Regions from separate parts of the Clostridium estertheticum genome, predicted to be linked through region 3. Evidence: riboswitches for the same ligand, from Rfam matches in the RefSeq annotation. Region 3 holds a riboswitch; each other region holds the start of a gene.
The links. A riboswitch is a leader RNA that binds a small molecule or an ion and turns the genes downstream of it on or off. The one in region 3 is predicted to bind S-adenosylmethionine.

Region 1 (5,741 bases), 340 kb from region 3:
TTTTATCTAAAATACGCATAACATTTGTTTTTATCATTGTTATCCCCTTTGTTTAAATTTATTTATAACATAAATTATTTCGTGGTTCTCTTCATTATATCCTCTTTCTGTCCCATCTGCACTAATACTCATAAGTATGTGTACTTTACATAAAAAAAACTGCCAACATGCTTCAGCAGTTTTTTAGAATATAATAATAACTTAACTTATAATACTTAATAAAATTTAATCATATTAATATCCGTAATTATAGCCTCTGCCTCCAAGTAAAGTTCCGATAATTAATATTCTAGCTATATCTTGAAGTCCCCCACCGCTGAAGCGACGTCTTCTCCTCATCATATCATCACCATCACCATCATCTCTGCAATCATCCTCATCATAATCATCCTTATGGTGCTCTTTGTACTTGTCAGCTATTTCTTTACAGACATGATCCATTTCCTCCTTGCTAGGGCAATACATCTTTCCATGTCTTGCAACCATCATATCGCAATGATGCTTTACCATCGGATGCATCCTATGGTAAACCTTAGGGTACATGCTTTTTAACTCATCATCATCTTCCTCACACATAGGCATATTCATCATTGGCATGTTCATCATTGGCATGTTCATCATGGACATATTCATCATAGGCATATTCGCCATAGGCATATTTCCCATAGGCATATTCCCCATTGGCATATTTCCCATTGGCATATTCGCCATAGGCATATCCTCCATTTCCATATCCTCCATTGGCATATTCTCCATTGGCATATTCATCATAGGCATATTCATCATGGGCATATTCATCATGGGCATATTCATCATGGGCATATTCATCATGGGCATATTCATCATAGACATACATTGTCCAAGATTTTCACAATTTTTACAACGATAATCGTACATAAGTACCTCCAAAATAATATTTATACTTTATATTATTCTATTTCCATTGTTTTGTTACCGCGAGCAGTACTTATTTGTTATAATATCACATTTACCTTTTATCTAGTTTTTAATCGACAATTTATTTTATTTCTGTACATATTAGTCTGTAAATTTGTTTTTAGACTATTGACAATATTCAATAAAAGCTTTATCATATCTTTAACAACTTAATACAAAATACTTATCAAGAGAGGTAGAGGGACTGGCCCGATGATACCCGACAACCAGCATTTATAGCGAAATGCAATGGTGTCAATTCCATCAGATTGTAAAATCTGAAAGATAAGGAAGATAGCAAATTTTATTATACAATTTTATTGTTTATTAAAGTTAATCGTGCTGCTTTCCTTATAGGAGAGTTGCTTTTTTTTTATAAACCTTTACGTATAAAAAACGAACATATATTTACAGTATAATTCAATAAATTAAAAATAATATTAAAGAGGAGAATTAATATGAGTGAGAGAAAATTAAGTTTCGAAACATTACAGGTACATGCAGGACAAGTCCCAGACCCTACTACTGGTTCAAGAGCAGTTCCAATTTATCAAACATCATCTTTTGTCTTTAAAAATGCAGATCATGCAGCAAATTTATTTCAATTAAAAGAGCCAGGTAATGTATATGCAAGAATAATGAATCCGACTACTGATGTTTTCGAAAAGAGGGTAGCTGCTCTTGAAGGTGGCGTTGCTGGACTTGCTACAGCTTCCGGACTAGCTGCAATATTCTATGCAATACTTAATGTAGCTAGCTGTGGCGATGAAATCGTAACTGCAAGTACACTCTATGGTGGTACTTATGAATTATTTAATGTTACACTTAGGAAACTTGGAATTAACGTAATATTTGTAGACCCAGATGATCCTGAAAACTTTAGAAAAGCAATAACAAACAAGACAAAAGCACTTTACGGTGAAACAATAGGGAATCCAAAAATAAATATTTTAGATATAGAAGCAGTAGCAAAAATCGCACACGAAAATAAAATACCACTTATTATTGACAGTACATTTGCAACTCCTTTCCTATGCCGTCCAATTGAATTTGGTGCTGATATAGTTATCCACTCCGCAACAAAGTTTATTGGTGGACATGGAACTACTATTGGTGGAATTATAGTTGATGGTGGTAAGTTTGATTGGAGGGCAAGCGGTAAGTTTCCTGATTTTACAACGCCTGATAAAAGCTACAATGGACTCGTATATGCAGACCTCGGTGCACCAGCATTTGCTTTAAAAGCTAGAGTTCAGCTTCTACGAAATACTGGCGCTACTCTTAGTCCCCAAAGTGCATTTTTATTTCTTCAGGGACTTGAATCATTGTCTTTAAGAGTTGAGAGGCACGTTTCAAACGCTAGAGCCGTAGTTGAATTCTTAAGTAAGCATCCAAGTGTTTCATGGATAAATTACCCAGAGCTCGAAGGAAGTAAATACAAAGATTTATCTAAAAAATATCTACCAAAAGGCGCAGGTTCAATATTTACTTTTGGAATAAAAGGCGGACTTGAGGCAGGAAAGAAATTTATTAACAGTGTAGAGTTATTCTCACTACTTGCAAATGTTGCTGATGCAAAATCACTTGTAATTCATCCTTCAAGCACAACTCACGCAGAGCTCAATGAGCAAGAACAAAAGGCTGCTGGAGTTACTACAGATTTGATAAGACTTTCAATTGGTGTAGAAGGTATTGATGACATTATATACGATTTAAATCAAGCCCTAGAAAAAGCAGTTAAATAGTCACAAAAATAATTTATGAATCTGTCATATTATAATACGCAAGATGCATTACCTAAGGAGGATTTAGATGCCAATAAAAATACCAGACAATCTTCCAGCATATAAGACTCTAAATAAAGAAAATGTTTTTACTATTACAGAAGACTGCGCATTTCATCAAGATATTAGGCCATTAAAAATTATAATTTTAAACCTAATGCCTACAAAGATTGATACAGAAACGCAACTTCTAAGACTTCTTGGTAACTCACCACTTCAGATTGATATAGTGCTTCTTCACCCAGAAAGTCATGACAGCAAAAATATATCACCTGAACATTTAATTAAATTTTACAATACTTTTGATGAAATAAAAGATTCTAAATTTGATGGAATGATAATAACAGGAGCACCTATTGAAAATGTTCCTTTTGAAGAAGTAGATTACTGGGATGAGCTAAAAAAAATCATGGACTGGAGCGTGCGCAATGTATTCTCCACCCTACATATTTGTTGGGGTGCGCAAGCTGGGCTTTATTATCATTATGGAGTTCAAAAACATAAACTATGCAAAAAACTGTTTGGAGTATTTAAACATACGGCAACGCAGAAGAATGTTAGGCTATTGACTGGATTTGACGATGAGTTTTATGTTCCGCATTCAAGGCATTCTGAAATAAAGAAAGTTGATATTGATAAAGTCGATGAACTTAAAATTATATCAGAATCAGATGAATCAGGAATTTACATTGTATCAGCGAAAAAAGGACGGCAGATTTTTATAACAGGACATTCAGAATATGATCCATTAACGCTCAAAACAGAATATGATAGAGATATCGCAAATGGTTTAAATATTGATGTACCAAAAAATTATTATCCACAAGATGATCCAACTAAAACACCTATTGTAAAATGGAGAGGTCATTCAAGTTTACTCTTTTCAAATTGGTTAAACTATTACGTTTACCAAGAAACCCCATATAATCTGGTGTATTTAGAATAATAACAAAAGCGGCCCACAATCTATGGCGCCGCTTTTGTTATTACAATCTATTAAATTATAATTTAAAATATTTTAAACTTCTTTAACTATCTCATCGTACCCTCTTCTATATGCTCTTGGGTAAAGTGTATTACTCTCATCTAAGTGACCAAGTGAAATTAGCATAACTACAGTCTTATTCTCATCAAGTTCAAATTCTTTTCGTACACCTTCAAAGTCCATTCCGCTCATTGCATGAGAATCAACTCCAAGACTCTTAGCTGCATACATTATAGACATTGCGAGCAATCCTGCGTTACTTTCAGCAAACTTTAATTTATTTTCGTTTGATGTGCCGTATAAACCAGCTGCCATTCCTTGTGTACCTGCTAATTTTTCTTTATCTCCACCCATTAACTTTAACATATCATTCCAAGTAGGGTTTGATGCTTCATATCCTGTTTTGTTACCTACTATAATTAAAGTAACTGGAGCTTCTAATATCTTAGGTTGAGCTGCAAATTTATGCAATCTTTCTTTACCCTCTTTAGATTTTACTGCTATAATCTCCCAAGGTTGAAGATTAAATGCTGATGGTGCTAGAACCGCAAGGTTAATTATATCTTTAAGTAATCCAGCCTCCACACCTTTATTAGTATCAAAAAAATTAATAGCTCTTCTACCTTCATAAACTTCTTTTAAATTCATTTAAATTCCCCCGATTTCTTTTATTTATCACATTATCTATTAGTAATAATTATTATATACTTTATATTATTATACTATTACTATCTCAGCAATATGTCAAGTAAATGATAAAATCACTTTATTATATGAAAATGCAAAAAAAGGTAGAGCAAATTCTACTCTACCTCTTTTGTATTTTTAGAAACGGAAATCTCTTTTTCCATCTTTAAGTTCTTTCAAATACTCCGTTGCAATTTCTCGAACTTTTTCACTTTTTATATTTGGAATCTCATTTTGAATTAAGATCTCACCCTTTTTCTTAGTATCCTCGGATGCGTAATCCTCCAAATATTCTTTAAGTGTCATTAGTGCATTTGGCTGACAGCAGTTTCCAATCTGACCTGATTTTACAAGTTTCATAAATCTATCTCCTGTACGTCCCTCTCTATAACAGGCGGTACAAAAGCTTGGAATATAACCAAGTTCTAAAAGCCAATTTACTATTTCATCTAATTTTCTAGTATCTGTTACTTCAAATTGTTTTGAATTATCATCTTCTGACTCTTTCTTTGAATATCCCCCGACACTTGTACATGATCCTCCACTTACCTGAGATATACCGAGTTCTAGCACACGCTCGCGAGTTGATTTTGATTCACGAGTTGAAACAATCATGCCTGTATATGGTACAGCAATACGAATAACAGCTACAATTTTTTCAAACATCTCATCTGATATTGAATTTGAAAATGCATTCGGATCAATATCATCAGCAGGACAAATTCTTGGAACACTTATAGTATGTGGGCCTACACCCTTAGCTGCTTCTAAATGCTCTGCATGCATAAGTAAACCTACAAAGTCATAACGATACATATTTAAGCCGAACAAGACGCCAATTCCAACGTCATCAATACCGCCTTCCATCGCACGGTCCATTGCCTCAGTATGATATGCATAGTTATGTTTTGGTCCCGTTGGGTGAAGCTCTTCATAACTTTTCTTATTATAAGTTTCCTGGAAAAGTATGTAAGTTCCAATTCCAGCTTCTTTGAGCATCTTATATTCCTCTACAGTAGTAGCCGCAATATTGACATTTACACGTCTAATATCTCCATTTTTATGTTTAATACTATAGATTGTCTTTATACCCTCCAAAATATATTCAATTGGGTTATTAATAGGATCTTCTCCTGCTTCCAAAGCCAATCTCTTGTGTCCCATATCCTGAAGCGCAACAACCTCTTTAACTATTTCTTCTTGCGAAAGTTTTTTACGATGTATTGTTTTGTTTTTAGAATGATAAGGACAATATACACATCCGTTTATACAATGATTTGAAAGATATAAAGGCGCAAATATAACAATACGATTACCATAAAGTTTTTGCTTAAGTTCCTTTGCAAGTT
Region 2 (5,741 bases), 990 kb from region 3:
CTCTTTAAAGTATCAGTCATAAGGTAAGAAGCACCACTATCATAAACCTTAGTTTGATTATATTTGTTTTCAAACAATACTTGATTAATTACTGTATTAGTTATTTTACTTACGTTTGTTGGTTCTATAAATTTACCGTTTCTCGAAAGGGTTGAATAACCTGAAGCCATTTCAACAGGGGTGACACCCTTTGTAAAACCACCAATTCCAACTACGGGGTATTCCTCAGGGGTTATATATTTGAAACTCATATTTTGCAAATATTTCAGCGATTTCTTTACACCATTGTCTTTTACTAATCTAACTGGAATGGTGTTTATAGATATATCAAGTGCATATTTCAAAGATACAGAACCACGGAATATATGGTCATCATTATTTACTTTATCTATTGGTGCATCTACATATGCACTTGCTGGAATATATCCTCTTTCAAATGCAGGAGTATATGCTATTAATGGCTTTATAGAGGAACCGGGCTGTCTTACCCCTAAAGAGGCCCTGTTAAAGGTGTTGCCATATTGACTTCTGCCTCCAACTATAGCTACAACTTCTCCTGTGTTATTATCTATTGTGACGCTTGCACCTTGTTTTTTATATAAACCAGAGGTGTTAGATGTTTGTGAATAGTTAGCTAGTTTATTATCTACTACACTTTGTAATTTTTCTTGCTTTGCAGTATCAATAGATGTGTCTATTCTATATCCCCCACTAAGAAGAGTTTTTTCCTTGTCCGCATATTCAGTTTTATACTTAGCAAAATAAGTTTCACTATCTTTATCACTACTAAAAGAATATTTTGGAACAAAACCATCTTGCTCCATTAATTTCAGTGTCGCATTATGAACGGCATATTCAACACTGTAGTCTATAGGTGCTGTTTTTGTATAAGGCTTTACATTTAATTTAATAACTTCTGCTTTTGCGGTATCAAATTCTATTTGTGATATCTTCCCTAAACTTAACATCTTATCTAAAACTAAATTTCTTCTATTTAGTGCATTATCCATGTGCTTAATAGGGTTATAGTAAGATGGATTGTTAGGAATCGACGCAAGTAGAGCTATTTGTGAAACATCTAAGGCTCTGTTACTCTTTTGAAAGTAAAATTGCGCAGCACTTTCAATGCTATAACAGCCATTACCGTAGTTTATGTTATTTACATAATATTCTAATATTTGTGCTTTGGAATATTTTTTTTCTAAATCTAGTGATATAACAGACTCTTCTAATTTTCTCCATATAGTTACGTCAAATGTAAGAAATACATTTCTTGCTAATTGTTGTGTTATTGTAGAACCACCTTGAAGCACAGATCCTTTGGATTTTATATATACCCAAATGGATCTTCGTATACCTTTATAGTCTATACCATTATGTTCATAAAACCTCTCATCTTCAATTGAAGTGACTGCTTGGCTTATATATGGATTCAAGTCAGCATCTTTTGTATAATAATATGAGTTGGTCTTAAATTCTTTTAATAATACGCCTTTATTATCGTAAACTTGAGTTGGCTTTCTGGTATTAAAAGCAGTGTCATTTATATTTTTGGCTATGGTGTTACCGGCTGCAATTGTTGATTTTATTTTAGCATTATATTTAATATAAATATATCCTGAAGCTGCTGAAACTGATAAGAAAATTACAACAAAAAATATCAATAAACATTTAACAACCTTTTTCCAAAGTTTCTTTTTGACTTTTGTTGGTTCTATGATTTTTGCATTATCATTCATTAATATTCCTCCTTTTTTTTTATCCTACAAAAAAGAAATTGTCCAGGTGGGGTCCTTGGACTATTATGATTTTTGTATACACAATGGAGGTGCCGTTTTGTGTAAGGTGTATTTGGATGAGTAGTAAGGTATAAGTAGTCGCCACGAGTAATGTTCTATTTTAAATTAAAAAATTGTATCTGAGAAACTATATATAAGAAAACACTGTAAGTTCTTATTATACTATTAAAAAAGGTATAATGTTATGTAAATATAATACAATTATTTTACATTATTGTCAATAAGATGGTAACAAACTGATTGGTACTCATTATTTGTTAATTATAATTAAATATAGCAAGGCGAAATATTATAAGAATAAGCGCTAAATTATACAATATATACCATAATATTATATATTATTATTATTTATATACTAATAATATATAATATGATAAAGTTTTTCAATAATAAACCGAATATTTATATATGCAAATGTATTTAAGGAAGCAATTAAAATCTAGTAAATTAGATAAGGAAGATTGACATTATAAATAACATATATTATGATGAAATGGAATTAGAGAAATAAGTAGATTATGAAAAGAACATGGGGAAAATAAATCGAGAAAAATCAATAAAAAATTAATTCAGAGGAGATGTTTTTATGGATAAGTATGTTTGTTTGGTATGTGGGTATGAATATGATCCAGAGGTAGGAGATCCAGACGGCGGAATAGCACCAGGTACTAAGTTTGCAGATATTCCAGAAGATTGGGTTTGTCCACTATGTGGAGTTTCAAAATCAGATTTTGAAAAAGTAGAATAAAAACAAAATACGATTAATATAATGTAATTTAAAAGCCAGGTATATTTAATAATAAACGATTAAATATATCTGGTTTTTTGTAGTTCATAAAAAGAAACTGCGGTTTGAAATGCGAAGTAATAATTTGCATTAATAAATGGCTTTATTTGAGACTAAGTGTGAGTATAAATATCAAGTGATATTGATACTTATACTCATTTATGGTATAGTAAATTGAATTAGTATATAGTAGTTGTCCATTAAGGAGATATATGTATGGGAATAATTAAGTCAGTATTTTATTTTATTATAGCCGGGATATTTGAAATAGGCGGGGGTTACTTTGTATGGATATGGTTGCGGGAGGGTAAAAGCATTTGGTACGGAATTTGTGGAGCTATAGCACTTATTGTATATGGTGTAATTCCGACGTTGCAACCTCCAAGTGCTAATTTTGGTAGAGTCTATGCCACATATGGTGGTATCTTTATTGTATTATCAATATTATGGGGATGGAAGATAGATAATATAATTCCTGATAAATTTGATTTGATAGGTGGCACTATAGCAGTAATTGGAGCTGTTATTATTATGTATGCTCCAAGAGGGTAGAATTTGATGAAGAATAAAATTTCAAAAAAAGAATTAAGGTTATTTCTTTACATATTAAACATATAGTGATACTATAGATATAATTTAATAAGTTAGTTATTCTCATCAAGAGAGATAGAGGGACCGGCCCGATGATATCTCGGCAACCATCAGGCGATAATTGCCTGAATAGGTGCTAATTCCTGCGTTAAGTCAATAGTAACTTAGCGGAAGATGAGAGAGGTGTCGTTGAATATTTATACCTCTTTCATCGTTATTGGTGAAAGAGGTTTTTTGATTTTTTATAAATTAAAATTTAATAATGTCTTATCAAGAGAGGTGGAGGGACTGGCCCAATGAAACCCGACAACCAGTATCGCAAGATACATGGTGTTAAATCCTGCAGCATGGCTGCAAGATAAGAATAAGTTTGGAAGTAGTGCCCAAGTTTATTCTTGGGCACTATTTTTTAGGAAAATATATAACAATGGTTACAATAAAATAAAAATGAATTGTAAGGCATAAAGAGGAGCAGAGATATTATGATTAAAGTTAGTGGTGTAAGCAAAAGTTTTTCAGAGGTAAAAGTGTTAAGTAATGTTTCATTTACAGTAGATAAGGGTGACATTTATGGTGTTATTGGGCATAGTGGCGCGGGAAAGTCTACTTTGCTTAGATGTTTTAATGGGCTTGAGACATATGATACAGGAACTATTAACATAATGGGCAAGGTGGTTAATGAGCTAAGCCGTAACGAGCTTCGTGAGTTTAGAAAAGATGTAGGAATTATATTTCAAAGTTTTAACCTTATTAATAGTAAAAATGTTTTTGACAATATAGCATTTCCACTTGAAGTATGGGGGAATGATAAGAGCTATATTAAGGAAAGAGTAGATGCCTTAATAGATTTAGTAGGTCTTAATGATAAAGTGAAAACAAACGTAAAGCAGTTAAGTGGAGGTCAAAAGCAAAGAGTTGGAATAGCAAGGGCATTAGCGCTGAATCCTAAAATACTACTTTGCGATGAGGCGACTTCTGCATTAGATCCTAAAACTACAAAATCTATATTACAGCTTTTAAGAGATATAAATAATAAATTTAATATAACAATCGTCGTAGTTACCCATCAGATGGAAGTGGTAAAAGAAATTTGTAATAAATTCATTCTTCTAGAAGGTGGTAAAATTAAAAGTCACGGATTTACGGATGAATTATTTATTAAACCAACAAAAGAGATGAAAATACTTATTGGTGAGGAAGAATTATTACCAAGTATTGGTTACAACATTAAAATATTTTTCACAAAGGAAATTACCCAAAGTTGCTTAATAACATCACTAGCAAGAGAACTTGAAATTGATTTTTCAATAGTATGGGGAAGGCTTGAAAAATTTCGGGATAGTGTAATGGGTAGCCTTATTATAAATACGAATGAGGAAAATAAAGAAAAAATATTAAAATATTTAGATGACAGATCTATAGAGTGGGAAATTAATTTTGAATTAGAACAAGATGAATTAAATAAGGAGGGAGTATAAATGACATTTCAAGAAATTTTAATACAAATTTTACTGCCTGCATTATTAGACACAATGTACATGGTAGTAATATCTACGATTTTCACAGTGATTTTAGGATTTATTACAGCGGTTGGGTTAATTATAACTGGGCCTAAAGGGCTAAGGCCAAACAGCTTAGTTTATAAAAGCTTAAATTTAGTAGTTAACATACTTCGTTCTTTCCCGTTTATAATACTCATGATATCTATATTCCCTTTAACAAAGTTAATCGTTGGAACTACAATAGGTACTAATGCAGCTATAGTTCCACTAACTCTTGGAGCAGCTCCTTTTGCTGCAAGAATAATAGAGTCAGCACTACTTGAGGTGGATTATGGAATTATTGAAGCAGCCAAATCCTTTGGTGCAAAAACTCACCAAATTATATTTAAAGTTATGTTAAAAGAAGCAATGCCATCTATAGTTCTTGGAATTACTTTAACTGTTATAAATATTATAGGATATTCTGCTATGGCAGGAACAGTTGGAGGTGGAGGTCTTGGAGATGTAGCACAAAAATATGGGTATTATAGATTTCAGACGGACATAATGATATATACGGTAATAATATTAATTATAATTGTGCAAGTCATACAAGCATTAGGAAATTTATTGTATAGAAAAATGATTAAATAAGATATTAGTGATATTTAACATCAAATATGATGATTAATTATAAATTACAAAAAAAGAAAGATTAAGAGGGGGATTTAAAATGAAAAAAATATTAAGCATATTATTATTAGTAGTTGTAATTTTTACATTAGGTGGTTGTGGGACAAAGAAAGAGGCAGTAACAACTGATAAAAAAATTATCAAAGTAGGTGCTTCACCAATTCCTCATAAAGAAATATTAGAAGTTGTAAAACCAATCCTTGCGAAAGAGGGGTATACTCTTCAAATAGTGGAATTTAATGATTTTGTAACACCAAACACGGCACTTGCTGAGAAGCAACTTGATGCAAATTTCTTTCAACACGTACCTTATTTAACAGAATTTAGTAAATCAAAAGGGTTAGATCTGGCTTGGACTGTAAAGGTCCATATTGAACCTATGGCTTTGTA
Region 3 (5,741 bases):
AAATTATCAAAACAGATTTTTGTTGTAGCAGGTGAAGAATATAATAGAAGCTCAGATTTTTTTAATGAAAATATACGTGATTATGAATATGAAACAATAGTAGAAATCGCAATGGAAGCTTTGAATTATGATGATATTGTGCTAATTAATGCACCATTTACAAAAGAAATACGAGATTTAAACTATATTAAAAAATTAAAGGTAGCATTAAAAGATAAGAACGCATCTTTAGTAATTATTTGGGTAGAAACTTCAATCGAAGTAACGAGGCAGAGAATGATTGAGAGAAATTCTGATAGGGATACATGGAAACTTGCGAATTGGAATGAATATGTAACAGGAATTAATTTTGATGTTCCTATTGCGTTGGATGATCCGTGTATAAAAGATGATTTACTTATATTCCAAAACTCTTCTGAGGAAGAATTCGAAGGTTCCTTAACAAAAACAATAGATATACTGGAAGAATCATCGGGTAGAAAATAAATATAATAACAAAGGAGTATGTTAGTATGGAAAGTAATAGTTTGATAAAAAGCAGATCTACTTTTATAGGAAAGACTTTGTGCCTAATGGCAGTTGGATTACTAATAACATTTATAGTTGGTCTGTTTACGAGTAACTATATAATGAATGTATCTACAACAGTAATTTACGGGGCTATGATTCTTGAACTAGTCATGGTTATAACATTAGTTAAGATAGTTGCTAAAATGTCTACAGCATCTGCAATATTTTGGTTTTTAGTTTATTCAGCTTTAAATGGTGTAACATTGAGTATAGTTTTTTTAACTGTAAACCAAGGTCAATTAATTACTGTGTTTGCTTTAACTTCATTAATGTTTTTAAGCAGTGGAATGGTAGGGATAACAACAAAAAAAGACTTAAGTGCAATAGGCCAATTTGCCATGATGTTTGTAATAGGTTTAATTTTACTTACTATTATGCAGATGTTTTTCGTTTCTTCCACATTCGATTTAGGTGTATGTCTCTTAGGTATAATAGTATTTGGGGCATTAACAGCATATGACATGCAGAAAATAAAGCGTATGCAAGTACAAAGTAATGATATGCATGGGGTTGTGCTTGCGGCATTAACTTTATATTTAGACTTTATAAATATATTTTTGTTTGTACTTAGGTTATTTAGTAGGAGATAATAGTTAAGAGAAGGGGAGAGTTAAATTGAAAAAAGTTGCAGTTTTTTTAGCAGAAGGATTTGAAGAGGGTGAAGCATTATTTGTAGTTGATGTTTTAAGAAGGGCAGAATTTCAATGTAATTTGGTAAGCATCAATGAAGAAATGGTAAAAGGTTCTCATGGTATTGTGGTACTAGCGGATAAAATTATAAGTGATGAAATAAAAGAATACGATATGATTGTTTTACCTGGTGGATTACCTGGTGCAAGCAATTTAAGAGATGATGAAAGGGTTATTGAATTAGTAAAATATTTTGATAAAGTACCGGAAAAGTTTGTTGCAGCTATTTGCGCAGCACCGATGATTCTAGAAAAGGCAGGAATTATCAAGGGACGCACAGTAACATCATATCCTGGAGAGGAATATACTACATTGCTTAAAGATGCAAATTATGTTGAAGATATTGTTGTTGTAGATGATCACTTGATCACTAGCAGAGGACCAGCTTCTGTCCTACCATTTGCTTATACATTAGTAGATGCATTAGGTGGCAATAGTAGTTTGTTAAAGCAAGGAATGCTTTATAATATGGTAAAAGAAAGTCAATTCGAGTAGATAAAATGAAATGATTGAACTTAATCTTAAAAAGTGTTATGCTATCTATGGTAAACTAAGTAGAATATCTCTACTAGATAAAATTCAAGTATAAAATTACAATTGAGAAGAAAATACATTGAAGAGCTTATTTAATAGGCTCTTTTTTAGTGATAAAGAGAGGTAATAATATGATAAAAGTTGATAATTTGTCCTACTCGTTTCCGCAAAAGGATCTATATAAGAACATTTCATTTACATTAGAAGATGGTCAACATTGTGCTTTTATAGGAACAAATGGTTGTGGAAAAAGTACACTTATAGATATAATTATGGATCCAGAAAAATATATGTTCGATGGAAAGCTTGAGATGGACTCAGATTGTAGAATAGGCTATGTAAGTCAATTCTCACAGCTTGGCGAAACAAAAGAAATTACAGTTTTCGAATATATTGGTGAAAAGTTTATTAAACTGCAAAATGAAATAACATCTATTTGTAGCGAAATGGAAACATCTTCAGATATTGAACCTTTACTAGAAAAGTACCAACAAACTTTAGATGCATTTGGTGCAATTAATGGGGATAATTTCGAAAACAATATTAATAAAAACCTAAATCTTGCAAACTTAAGCAAGTATAAAGATCTAATGATATCTGAACTTAGTGGTGGAGAATTTAAGCTTATTCAAGTAATTAAGGAAATGTTAAATAGTCCAGAATTAATGATTATGGATGAACCCGATGTGTTTTTAGACTTTGGAAACCTTAATTCTCTTAAAGATCTAATTAATTCACACGTTGGAACAATGTTAATTATTACGCACAACAGATATCTATTGAATCATTGTTTTAACAAAATTCTGCATCTTGAAAACATGGAGCTCCAAGAGTTTGATGGAAGCTATATTGAGTATAACTTCTCTTTACTCCAAACGAAAATTGAACTGCAAGAATTAGCTACTTCTGATGAGGAAGAATTTTGGAGAAATGAGATGTTGATAAAAAAACTAAGATATCTCGCAACTGAGCATACTGAAGCTGCTAGAGGAAAATCTCTAAATGCTAGAGTTAAAATCCAAGAAAGATTAGAAAAACGTAGAATTAAAGCGCCATTTGTAGATATTAAAGAGCCGAGTATCAGTTTTGTTACAGATAATGAAATGGAAGAAACAATTGTTTTAAAAGTTAATGATTACAGTGCTCGCTTTGATGATATACTTTTAGAAAATGTTAACTTTGAGATTAAATCTACCGATAAAGTAGCTCTTGTCGGATTAAATGGTACCGGTAAAACAACCTTAGTTCAAGAAATCTTTAAAAATAATAATGATTCTATTGAGATAAACCAGCAGGTTGAAGTGGCTTATTTATCTCAACTTCAAGGCAAAACATTAAATGAGTCTAATACTATACTTGAAGAATTTTTTGATGTTGGTTTTAAAACTTATGAAGAGATTAAGTCATATATTTCTGGTTATGGTTTTGAAGAAGAAATCATTAATCAAAAGATAGAGTCTTTATCTGGTGGAGAAAAAAATATGCTTCAACTGGCTAAAATTTCTGCTAGTAATGCAAATTTGTTGATTCTTGATGAACCGACAAGTCATTTAGACACCTATTCACAAATAGCACTAGAAAAAGCCATAGAAGACTATAAAGGTGCGATTTTAATGATTTCTCATGATTTTTATACTATAGTAAATTGTATGGATTTTGTTTTAATCATTGAGGATAAAACAATTAGAAAAATGAGCATGCGAAAGTTTAGGAAGATGATTTATGCTAGTTATTTTGACAAAGACTACTTAGAAATTGAACAAAAGAAAAAATTAGTTGAAACTAAAATAGCATTAGCTTTAAAAGGGACTGATATTGAGCTTGCAAAAGTTTTATCTGATGAGTTAGAAGGGCTGATTAAGTTACTCTAAATTTAGTGAGTAGTTAAGAGTACTAGTTTACGGATAGAGAAGATAATTGGAGTGATTATCAGATAAAAGTATTGACATAATCATATTTAGTGATTAAAATTTAGATAAGTTAATTTAATATTGATAACAATCTTGTTCTTATCAAGAGAGGTGGAGGGACTGGCCCTATGAAACCCAACAACCGGCATTCTCATTCGAATGTAACGGTGTTAATTCCTGCAGAAATGAAATATATTTCTGGAAGATAAGAAAAGACGCAGATTTTATTTGTGTGCTGCTTTTCTTTTGAAAAGTGGCTTTTGTTTTTTTATGGAAAATAATAGGAGGTGGCGGTTTTGAAAACAGACTGTAATAACTTGGAGACAATAATGGTTCACGGAAGTGGTGAATGGGAAGATCAAACAGGGTGTATAAGTATTCCAATATATCAAAGTGCAACATTTAAACATAAGGGATTAAACCAAAGTACTGGTTATGATTATTCAAGGCTCCAAAATCCTACTAGGGAAGAGCTTGAAAAAACTATAGCGAAACTTGAAGGTGGAAAGGAAGGTTTAGCATTCTCAACTGGTATGGCAGCAATAGACTGTGTTGCAAGACTATTAAAACCAGGAGAACATATAATAATATCAGATGATTTGTATGGTGGAACTTATAGGCTTTTTGAAGATGTATATAAAGTTTATGGTATTGAATCAACATATGTAGATACAACAGACCTAGAAAAAATTACAATGGAATTAAAGGATAATACAAAAGCTATTTACATGGAAACTCCTTCTAACCCAATGATGAAAGTCAGTGATATAGGGAAAATATCAGCTTTAGCAAAAGAAAAAGGTTTAATTACAATAGTAGACAATACTTTTCTTACACCTTATTTTCAAAGACCAATGGATTTTGGTGCAGATATAGTAGTTCATAGTGGAACAAAATTTTTAGGTGGACACAACGATACTCTGGCAGGTCTTTTGGTAGCTAGTAGAGAAGATTTAATTGAAAAATTAAGGTTTACTCAAGTTTCCATTGGAGCTACTCTTTCACCTTTTGATAGTTGGCTCATACTCAGAGGTATAAAAACTCTTGCAATAAGGCTTGAAAAACAGCAAGAAAATGCAAAACACATTGCTTTGTGGCTTAAAAACTGTGATGCTGTTGAAAAAGTATATTATCCGGGATTTAAAGAGCATGAAGGTTATGAAATTTCATTAAAGCAGACAAGTGGATTCGGATCAATAATTTCATTTACGGTTAAGGAAAAGAAAGCTATAGGCAAAGTACTTGAAGAAGTTGAAATTGTAACTTTTGCTGAAAGTCTTGGTGGAGTAGAGAGTCTTATAACTTATCCATATCTTCAAACACATGCGTCTATTCCTGAAGAAATAAGAAATAGAATGGGTGTTACTGATAAGCTTTTAAGGCTTTCAGTAGGCATAGAAAATGTAAATGATATTATATATGATCTAAGCAAAAGCTTAAATTAGTTCTCTTAGGCGATTTCATTGTCTCTTCTAGATAGGATCATTGATATACTCTAAAATTAGAGTTATAGTTATAGTGTTAATATTGTGATAAAGAACTATAAACCATATTAGCAATCTTTATACCTTAAAGTTAATTAAGGTATAAAGGTTGCTTTTTCTTATATCATATCCAACATAAGCCATTATGTTGGTTGTTTATCATGTCGATTTGAATGCTTTAGAAAACATGGTGTTATATATTAGGAGGGATTTTATGTACAAGCAAGCGGAAAACAAAGTAGGAATGATTACAAAGACAATTGAAACAGAGGTTATAGTATGTGGAGGTGGTACTGCTGGTATTATTACAGCACTAACAGCTGCAGAAAATGGTGCTAAAGTTATTTTGCTTGAAAAGGGAAATAATTGTTATCCACCACGTACTTTTATTGGAGCAATAGGTTCGAAAGTACAGAAGGAACATGGAGTAGAAATAGATAGGAATGAAATTGTAAATGAATTATGTCGTCATGCCTGTTATAGGGTAGATCAAAGATTAATTAATCTTTGGGCAGATGAAAGTGGAGAGATGATAGATTGGTTGGGAAGCATA

Region 1: another riboswitch for S-adenosylmethionine. It lies ahead of A7L45_RS05075 (O-acetylhomoserine aminocarboxypropyltransferase/cysteine synthase family protein); the one in region 3 lies ahead of A7L45_RS03475 (trans-sulfuration enzyme family protein).
Region 2: another riboswitch for S-adenosylmethionine. It lies ahead of A7L45_RS20800 (methionine ABC transporter ATP-binding protein); the one in region 3 lies ahead of A7L45_RS03475 (trans-sulfuration enzyme family protein).

What each region holds. Positions count from the first base shown of each region.
Region 1 is NZ_CP015756.1:1,062,767-1,068,507, reverse strand. Features, by position in the region: gene ybaK (Cys-tRNA(Pro) deacylase) at 1-37, opposite strand, end outside; gene A7L45_RS05080 (hypothetical protein) at 235-897, opposite strand; SAM riboswitch class I at 1,118-1,228, shown strand; gene A7L45_RS05075 (O-acetylhomoserine aminocarboxypropyltransferase/cysteine synthase family protein) at 1,395-2,681, shown strand; gene metA (homoserine O-acetyltransferase MetA) at 2,749-3,666, shown strand; gene A7L45_RS05065 (nitroreductase family protein) at 3,739-4,353, opposite strand; gene hydG ([FeFe] hydrogenase H-cluster radical SAM maturase HydG) at 4,531-5,741, opposite strand, start outside.
Region 2 is NZ_CP015756.1:4,488,493-4,494,233, reverse strand. Features, by position in the region: gene A7L45_RS22665 (transglycosylase domain-containing protein) at 1-1,739, opposite strand, end outside; gene rd (rubredoxin) at 2,386-2,547, shown strand; gene A7L45_RS20805 (YnfA family protein) at 2,803-3,138, shown strand; SAM riboswitch class I at 3,238-3,358, shown strand; SAM riboswitch class I at 3,442-3,542, shown strand; gene A7L45_RS20800 (methionine ABC transporter ATP-binding protein) at 3,660-4,655, shown strand; gene A7L45_RS20795 (methionine ABC transporter permease) at 4,656-5,312, shown strand; gene A7L45_RS20790 (MetQ/NlpA family ABC transporter substrate-binding protein) at 5,392-5,741, shown strand, end outside.
Region 3 is NZ_CP015756.1:720,378-726,118, forward strand. Features, by position in the region: gene A7L45_RS03455 (P-loop nucleotide/nucleoside kinase family protein) at 1-486, shown strand, start outside; gene A7L45_RS03460 (Bax inhibitor-1/YccA family protein) at 513-1,160, shown strand; gene A7L45_RS03465 (DJ-1 family glyoxalase III) at 1,186-1,755, shown strand; gene A7L45_RS03470 (ABC-F family ATP-binding cassette domain-containing protein) at 1,926-3,665, shown strand; SAM riboswitch class I at 3,801-3,916, shown strand; gene A7L45_RS03475 (trans-sulfuration enzyme family protein) at 4,034-5,149, shown strand; gene A7L45_RS03480 (FAD-dependent oxidoreductase) at 5,403-5,741, shown strand, end outside.